Anatilimnocola floriformis: one gene and its partner. The protein of the gene in region 2 interacts with the protein of the main gene of each other region in a pairwise test. Links are inferred from orthologs where the notes say so. Each region holds a gene or a part of one and is shown on either strand. Other genes may lie near its edges.

What was found. The genes of interacting proteins can lie anywhere in the genome.
Region 1: the proteins of M9Q49_RS14365 (region 2) and dnaB interact in binary tests that used the Escherichia coli proteins (3 or more experiments, as listed by UniProt). The link is inferred for Anatilimnocola floriformis from one-to-one orthologs.

Annotation. Positions count from the first base shown.
Region 1 is NZ_JAMLFW010000002.1:1,814,123-1,818,563, forward strand. Bases 626-3,560 are described here. They hold dnaB (replicative DNA helicase), read left to right. Parts: upstream 626-1,330; coding sequence 1,331-2,791; downstream 2,792-3,560. Other genes in these bases: M9Q49_RS31785 (acetyl ornithine aminotransferase family protein), read right to left, coding at 626-982; M9Q49_RS31795 (arginyltransferase), read left to right, coding at 2,980-3,560. In the rest of the region: more of M9Q49_RS31785, read right to left, coding at 1-625; more of M9Q49_RS31795, read left to right, coding at 3,561-3,684; M9Q49_RS31800 (hypothetical protein), read left to right, coding at 3,760-4,005. UniProt on the Escherichia coli protein: The main replicative DNA helicase, it participates in initiation and elongation during chromosome replication. Travels ahead of the DNA replisome, separating dsDNA into templates for DNA synthesis.
Region 2 is NZ_JAMLFW010000001.1:3,742,513-3,747,016, forward strand. The notes cover bases 943-3,940. They hold M9Q49_RS14365 (ATP-dependent helicase), read left to right. Parts: upstream 943-1,449; coding sequence 1,450-3,432; downstream 3,433-3,940. Other genes in these bases: M9Q49_RS14355 (M24 family metallopeptidase), read left to right, coding at 943-944; M9Q49_RS14360 (GxxExxY protein), read left to right, coding at 1,055-1,444; M9Q49_RS14370 (outer membrane protein assembly factor BamB family protein), read right to left, coding at 3,429-3,940. Outside these bases: more of M9Q49_RS14355, read left to right, coding at 1-942; more of M9Q49_RS14370, read right to left, coding at 3,941-4,355; ricT (PSP1 domain-containing protein), read left to right, coding at 4,488-4,504. UniProt on the Escherichia coli protein: Rep helicase is a single-stranded (ss)DNA-dependent ATPase involved in DNA replication; it can initiate unwinding at a nick in the DNA. It binds to ssDNA and acts in a progressive fashion along the DNA in the 3' to 5' direction.

The sequences.
Region 1 (4,441 bases), on a different replicon or contig from region 2:
CCATCAGATCATTTCGCGCGATGATCGCACCGAGCGGCAGGCCCGAGGCAATCCCTTTGGCGAGGCAAATGATGTCGGGCGTCACGCCCCAATGCTCGATCGCAAACATCTGGCCGGTGCGCCCCATGCCCGATTGCACTTCGTCAACGATGTACAAAATGCCGTGCTTCTCGGCGAGCTTTTTCAGCTCGCGATGAAATTCCGGCGGCGGCACGATGTAACCACCTTCGCCTTGAATCGGCTCGACGATGATGCCAGCCACTTCCGTTGGCGGCACCGTGCGACGGAAGAGATCTTCGAGTTGATTGAGCGTGTGCATACACGCGGCCGCGCCATCGCGATACGGATTGGCGTAGTCGATGTGCGTCACTTGCGGGATGAGCGGCGCGAATCCACGGCGCTGAATCATCTTGCTGCCGGTCAGCGACAGCGCACCCATCGTCCGGCCGTGGAACGCGCCGAAGAAGGCGATCATGTGTTGCCGGCCCGAGTGATAGCGGGCGAGCTTGAACGCGGCTTCGACACTTTCGGCGCCGCTATTGGTGAAGAAGACTCGCTTGTCGCTGCCGCCCGGCGCGAGTTCGGCCAATTTGCGCGCGAGGTTCCCTTGCGGGGCGTAATAGAAATCGGTCCCCGACATGTGGATCAGTTTTTTGGCCTGCTGCTCGATGGCAGCGACCACGCGCGGATGACAATGGCCTGTCGAGCAAACGGCGATCCCCGCCGTGAAGTCGAGAAAGCGGTTGCCATCGACGTCTTCGATCATCGCACCTGCGCCGCGTTCGACAGCGAGCGGGTAGACCCGCGTGTAAGAGGGCGACGTGTAGCGCTCGTCGTCGGCGATCAACTGCTTGCCGCGCGGGCCCGGCAGATCGGTGTGAATGAATGGGACTGGCCGATTTTCCCCTCCCGCTGAAGGTGCAGCGAAAAGTGGCGCAGCGGAAACTGGCACGGCCGGACTGATTTTGATCGGCGTGTTCATGGCGTCCATCTCCTCCTTTGAATACTACGTCTCGGAGGGGGAAGGGCAAGGGTCAGCCAGCAGCGTTAAGTGTCGTCGGCGACAGGTTTTCCCCAGTCTGGCGAGAGGGATGATCCGCAGAAAACGGCGAGTGCTATCGCTAGGGCTTCGATTTTTCCGCTGTGATTCGAATTGAGGGAGGGTCGCGCGTTACAATCAGCGTGGCCGCCCTTTTCCTGGTGTTCAGCGGTTCGAACGCTCGATTATCTCGGGTCCGCTTCGGCCCCTCACCCCGACCCCCTCCTGGTCGCTACGCGGAGTACGCGAGTGCCGAGGAGCGGGAGTTCTTGAAAATTGCACGGAGGACATATGTCGTCAGTACAGCGGAAAGACAAGCCGCAATTCAAAGGCTCGCAGAAAGACGACAAGCCTCCATCGCAGGGCGAGCTCTTCACCAAGCAGCCTCCCTTTGATCTGCAAGCCGAGATCGGCGTGCTGGGGAGCATCGTGCTGCTGCCTGACGTGCTCGACGACGTGATCATGATTGTGCGGCCGAGCGATTTTTATGACGAAGGGCATCAGAAGCTCTTTGAACATATGTGCGGGCTGCACGAGTCGAGCAAGAAGATCGATCCGACGCTGCTCATCGATCGCTTGAAGACGGCTGGCGATTTCGAAGCGGTTGGCGGGCAGGCCTACTTGGCCAAGATCATTAACGCGGTGCCGAATGCCGCGCACGCGACTTACTATGCGGAGATCGTCCGCGAGAAAGCGACTTATCGCGCGCTGATTACGTCGGCGACGGAAATTCTCCGCGACGCTTATGATGAATCGGCGGAAGCTGCGCAGCTGCTGGGACAAGCCGAGCAGAAAGTCTTCTCGATCCTCGACAGCCGCAGCGATAACGCGGTGAAGCCGATCAAAGACATTCTGCACGAAGCGATGGACCGCCTCGAAGCGATGATGATGGGGACGCACTCCGATGGTTCGGGCGACTATGGCTTTCGCGACATGGATAACAAGACCGGCGGCCTGCATCCGGGCGAACTGGTGATTCTCGCGGCCCGTCCTTCGATGGGCAAAACGGCGTTTGCCATGAACGTGGCCGAAAACGTCGCGCTCCATCAGAACATCCCGGTGCTGTTTGTCAGCCTCGAAATGTCGTCGATCGAACTCGCCGATCGTTTGCTGTGCTCGGTCGCGCGGGTGAACGGTTATCGGCTTCGTAACGGTACGATCTCGCAGGAAGATCGCCTGCGGCTCGTCGAGAAGGCCGCCGAAGTCGCCAAGGCGCCGTTGTATGTCGACGACTCGCCAGGCCGAACCGTTTCGGAAATCGCAGCCGCGGCGCGGCGGATCAAGCGACGTTCGGGCGGTTTGGGGTTGATCATCATCGATTACTTACAGCTGATCGAGCCCGACAATGCGAAAGATCCGCGGCAAGAACAAGTCGCCAAGATCGCGCGGCGTTTGAAAGGTATTGCCCGCGAACTAAAAGTGCCGCTGATGTGTCTGGCTCAATTGAACCGGCAAACCGAAGCGGGCAAAGACAACATTCCCAAGCTGAGCCATCTCCGCGAATCAGGTGCTATCGAACAAGATGCCGACGTGGTGATGTTTGTGCACCGCGAAGAATATTATGCTCGCGGCGAAGAGCGCGAACGGCTGTCGGGCCAGGCCCAGATCATCATCGCCAAGCAGCGTAACGGCCCGGTCGGCGACGTGAATATGGAATGGCACAAAGACTTCACGCGGTTTCAAGATCCGACACCGGAGCGCCTGCGCGAGTTTGATACATATAATGCGAACGACGATCCGCAGTTCGGTTAGGATCGTTAAATAGCTTTCGCGATCCTGCGACCACGGGGCTTGTCCCCGTGGAGCAATCACTGATGAGCTACAAGTGGTAGCGGTTCAGTGATCGCCCCACCGGCACAGGGCCGGTGGTCGCGAGAACGACGAAAAGGCCTTTGGTGGGACAAAGGCGAGTACTCGTTGCGACTACTGGGAGGGCCACTTTGCAGCCCCAAGAAGTAATCATCTACGACCAGCTCACTCCTTGTCCGTACCTGGAAGGAGAGACCGCTCGGTTGCCGCTCCGGCAACCGCTGGCCCATCTTACGCAGCGGCAAGTTGACCGGCGTTTGGATGTCGGCGATCGTCGCAGCGGCTACATGCTCTATCGGCCTCATTGTCCCAATTGCCAGGCCTGCGAACCGATTCGGCTAAATCTGGAAAGCTTCCGCCCGAATGCGACGCAGCGGCGCGTTTATCGTCGCGGGATGGAAATGCTCGAAACTCGCGTTGGCGAACCGATTGTGGACGACGAGCGGATCAAGCTCTTTAATCTGCACCGCGCGCTACGCAATCTGGAGCGCGACGACGGCCCGATCGATCAGATTGGCTACGAGGAGTTTCTCACCGATAGCTGCTGCGAAACGATCGAACTCAGCTATTGGTACGAAGACCGCCTCGCCGGCGTGGCCATCACCGATGTCGGCAAGTCGTCCCTCTCCGCCGTCTATTGCTTCTTCGATCCCACGATCGAAGGCTTGAGCATCGGCACCTTCTCGGTCCTCCGCCAAGTGGAATTCTGCCGCGCCCAGCGCCGGCAGTTCCTTTACCTCGGCTTCTTCGTGGCCGGCTCGGCGCATATGCAATACAAGGCGAAGTTCCATCCGCATGAACGGCGGCTGAATGGGGTTTGGACGACGGTGGAGTGAGAGGCGGGATGCGAGAGGCGGGATGCGAGAGGCGGGATGCGAGAGGCGAGGGAAAGAGATGAAGGGTTCAGTTTTATGCGACGCGAATCCCGCACACCGCTGATTTTGGCTGTCGTGCTGCTGATTCTGCTGGCACTTTATGTGGGGAGCTATTTGGCGTTGGTGGTGCCGCCAAGGGCGTTAATTCAGCGACGCGGATCGAGGCACATGCATCGCGAACAGGCGAAATATCACTACAAGCATCAAGAACCGCTTGCCAAATGGATTTTTTGGCCAGTGGAACGACTCGACGAGCAACTTCGGCCGGTACAGGAATGGTAGCTCCGTAAAGACTGGCTTCTTTCGCCCCTCGCCTCTCGTCCCCCGCCTCCCGCCCCCAAATTCCCCATTTTTCAAAAATCCAAGCCCCAGCGGCATTTGGAGTCGCTATGCGGGTTGTTTTCCGGCATAATACGTCCCCATAGTTTCGGCGGGGTGCGCGAATTCGGTCCTTACGATCGTGCAGCAGTTTAATCCGCCAAACTCTCGGTACCTTCTCGTTTCCCACTCACGATGTTGCCAACCTGGCCCATTTCGCTCCTTGTCCGACACACTGTGTCGGCCTGCGCGCGACCCGCTTTGCGGAGCCAGGTGGTATCGCGGCGCCTCATGCATTCGCGCAGCGGCCTGGACTCTTCGGCTGGGGAACCCGTGGTTGCCGAGGCCCGCACGCGGGCAGCCGTACACGTTGCGTTCATGTTTGTTCACAGCCCTGACG
Region 2 (4,504 bases):
CTCTGCGCGCAGATGGGCACATGACGCTGTGCCAACCGAAGAAACCGACCGTCGAGGCGGCGGCCGATGAAATCGTGACCTACGACGCTCAATTGCACTCGACGCTGCGGAACGATCAACGCCAGGCATCGTCCGAAGTCCTCATCAAGGCGCTCGCTGGTTCGGTGAACCCAAAGCGGATCGGCGTGGAGTTTTCTTCATTCGGTTTGCATCTCGCGCCGTTGGCTGGGGAGCGGATCGACATCGAGCCAACGCTCTATCGCTTTCGCCGCAAAAAAGATCCGGACGAACTCGAGCGGCTGAAGATCGCCATCGCCGGCACCGGCAAGATGTACGAAGCAGCCCGCGCGATGATTCGTCCTGGCGTGACCGAGATCGACGTTTTCAATCATCTGCAAGGCGTGGCCGTTGCCTCCTACGGCGAAATGCTGACCGGGACTGGCAACGACTATCAATGCGGCGCCCGTGGCGGTCCGCCGCGCAACAATCGCCCAGCCGAGGATGGTGAACTCTACATTCTCGATCTCGGCCCCGCCTACCGTGGTTACTTCGCCGACAACAGCCGGGCCATCGCGGTGAACGGCAAGCCGACCGACGAGCAGCACACGGCGTGGACCTACGTCATGAAGGTCTTCGAACACGTCGAGAAATCGGTCAAGCCGGGGAAGAACTGCCAGGAGTTGTTTCACGAAGTTCAAGCGATTCTCAACGAAGCACCGCTGGGTGTGTTCAATCATCACCTGGGCCACGGCATCGGGCTGTTCCCGCATGAGGCGCCGCATCTCAATCCGAACTGGAACGATACGTTCGAGGTTGGGGATGTGTTTACGAGCGAGCCGGGATTGTATGACGCAATTCTGCGAGAAGGGATGCGGATTGAGAACGATTATTTGGTGACGGAAACGGGGATCATTAATCTTTCTCCTTTCCCGATGGGGTTGTAGGAATACACCACAGAGGCACAGAGGACACAGAGAGGAAGGAATTTGACTTTCCCTTCCTCTCCGTGTTCTCTGTGTCTCTGTGGTTCATCCTTCCCCTGCCGGAGAGAGTAATGCGACCCATCAATGACATCACCGGAGACATCATCGGCGCGGCCATCGAAGTTCACCGCCACCTAGGACCGGGGCTGCTCGAATCAACCTATCAAGCATGTCTCTGCCAAGAACTCACGATCCGCAATATTCCGTTTGAGAAACAACTCGCATTGCCCGTTATTTACAAAGGCATGCACCTCGACGCCGGCTATCGAATCGATCTCCTCGTCGAGAACCAAGTCATTCTCGAACTCAAATCCATCGAAGCCCTCGCTCCCATCCATTTCGCTCAACTCCTCACCTATCTTCGCCTCACTGAGCGCCGCGTCGGCTTACTCATCAACTTCAACATGGTCGTGCTCAAGGATGGCGTGAAGCGGCTCATTAACGATCCAGTCGCAGCCTGATTTCAATGTCGAACGGACTCAATCCCTCTCAGCAAGATGCAGTGAACACCCTCAAGGGCCCCATGCTGGTCCTCGCAGGCGCCGGCAGCGGCAAGACGCGCGTCGTCACGTTTCGCATCGCCAATATCATCCGGCATCGCATCAAGCCGAGCCGGATTCTCGCGGTGACATTCACCAACAAAGCCGCGGCTGAAATGCAGGAGCGGATCAAGACGCTTCTCGGCAAGCAGGAAGACAAGCCGGTCATCTCGACGTTCCACTCGCAGTGCGTCAAGATCCTCCGCCGCAATATCACGAAGCTCGGATATCCACCGCGGTTCACCATCTACGACCGCGGTGATCAAGAGAGTCTCGCCCGCCAGGTGCTGCGCGAGATCCGCGTCTCCGACGAAATGATGCGCCCTGGCGATCTCATCAATCAGATCAGCCGTTGGAAAACGATTTCGCTCTTCCCGCCCGCGGCTGCTCAGGTGGCGCAGACCGACAAAGAGCATCTGGCCTCGATGGGTTATCGCAAGTATCAGCGAGCGATGAAAAACGCCGGCGCGGTCGATTTCGACGATCTGCTGCTCCTGACAGAGGATCTCTTCGAGAAGCACAACGACGTCCGCCTGGTTGAAGCCGGCATGTTCGATCACGTGCTGGTCGACGAATATCAAGACACTAACGGCAGTCAGTATCGCATCATCAAAGCCCTCGCCCGCGATCATCGCAATCTGTGCGTCGTGGGTGACGACGACCAATCGATCTACGGCTGGCGCGGCGCTGAGGTGAAGCACATCCTGCAATTTGCCAAGGACTGGCCCGACGCGAAAACGGTACGACTCGAATACAACTACCGCAGCACGGCGGCGATTCTCGACGCGGCCAACAAGTTGATCGCTTACAACAAACATCGCCACGATAAGATTCTTCGGCCGGCGCGAATGGGTGGCGAAAAGCCGCGGATTTTGCAATTCAACAGCGAAACCGACGAAGCTCGCGAGATCATCGCCGACCTGACGCGCACGATGAAGAGCGAGAAACGCGAAGCCCGCGACTTTGCCATTCTGTTTCGCACTAACGAACAACCTCGCGCCTTCGAAACCGAACTCCGCCGAGTGAAACTTCCCTACGTCGTTCTCGGCAGCCAGTCGTTTTTCGATCGCAAAGAAGTGAAGGATCTGCTCGCGCTGCTGCGAACGATCGAATCGCCGAAGGACGAGCAAGCCCTGCTACGGATCATCAACACGCCGCCACGCGGCATCGGCGCGACGACGGTCGAGAAGCTGATTGCAGCCGCTGTAAAAGATGGCAAGCCCGTCGGCGAACTCATGATGGGGCCGAAGATGGCGGAAATCTGCACTGGGGCCGCGGCTGGCCACGTGCAAAAGTTCGTCGATCTACTCAATCGCTATCGCGCGCGGGCCGACATGATTGCCAAGGCGGGCAACGAACGCCGCGCGGGGGCTCTCGCCGATCTGCTCAAGCAGTTGATCAGCGAAATCGGCTACGAAGCCGAGCTCAATCGACTCTATCCGAATCCCGAAGAACGCCAGAACCGGATGGCATCGGTTGAGGAAGTCATCAATGCGATTGCGCAGTACGAGCAAGGCAAAGGCAAGATCTCGCTTGGCGATTTTCTCGACGAAGTCACCCTCGGCGAACGCGAGTTCGGTGACAGCAAAGACAAGCAGCTCTCGCGCAACGCCATCGCGCTCTTAACGATGCACGCCTCGAAGGGCCTCGAGTATCCGCACGTTTACATCGTCGGTATGGAAGAAGGGATCCTGCCGCATCATCGCACACTGAAAGCAGAAGCCGAAGATGACATCGATGAAGAACGTCGGCTCTGTTACGTCGCAATCACGCGAGCGCAGGAAAAGCTGACTATGTCGCTTGCACTCACACGCATGAAGTGGGGCAAACCGCGCGATACAAAGCCCAGCCGATTCTTGTATGAAATTATCGGCCAGGCAGATAAGCCGCACGGGAAGGGAAAGAGTTAATCCAAGGCCTTGGTGTTCGAAACATCGTTCCCAAACGTATCGAATTGATCGAAGGTCCAAACGACCTTCTTCGTCTTCGGCTCGAGTTCGATCAACAGCGGCTGACCTTTGCCGGCGTGGCAATTGCCGATCAGGTAGTTGCCGTTCTTTAGCACTTCCAGCGTGGTAACCCAGGCCAGCGTGATGTTCGGCAGTTCTTTCTGTTCGACCTTCCACACCACTTCTTTTTCCGGCGTCACTTCCAGCACGCTGTGGCCGTTGCCGGTTGCGATCAGTGTGTTGCCGCTGGGCAGACGCACCGCGGAGAAGCATTTGTCGCCCCACGATTCGGGGCCGTGGCCACCCTTTGGTTCCTTGCCGAATAGTGGAACGTCGTATTCCCACACGATCTTGCCGGTGGCATCGTACTCGCGCAGAAAACCATCTCCTTCGTGGCAGACCAGGTAGTTGCCGTTGTCGAGCTTGCGGGCCAAGCGAGTGTCGGTGTGAGCGTTCGGATGTTCGACTTTCATTTTGATTTCGCGGAGCAGCTTGCCGCTCCGATCGATTTCGATGATCCGCTGCGCGCCACTCTCGGCAATCATCATTCCGCCATCGGCCAGCGGTTGAAACGCGTGGACTTCAATCCGCTTCCCTTCATTGCCGTTTGATTTGGCGGAATCGTAGGACCAGACGACTTCCTTTTTCTTCACATCGATCTCGGCAACCTTGGCAGCACCTTGTTGCACCAGGAAGTTGCCATTCGGCAGCACATGCAGGTCGTGAATGCCGCCCCACTTCATTTCCCATTCGATCTTGCCGTCGCGATCGACGATGGCCAGCTTGCCATTGCCTTGCAGGGCCAGGCGGTGCTGAGCCGACGCGAGTGAAGCGCCGCACAATAGAAGACCAAACGCAAAAATAACTGCCGGAGAGAAACGCATGTTGATCGCCCGATGAAGAATGAAATCAGCTAATAGGTGGTGGCCTCACGCGGCTACCACCGCGCCGTGGCTCGCGATATACTAACCGAGCGATACCCTTCATCCAACTACTTGCTGTTCACAAGGCCTTGCATGGCGACTCCCGAAGA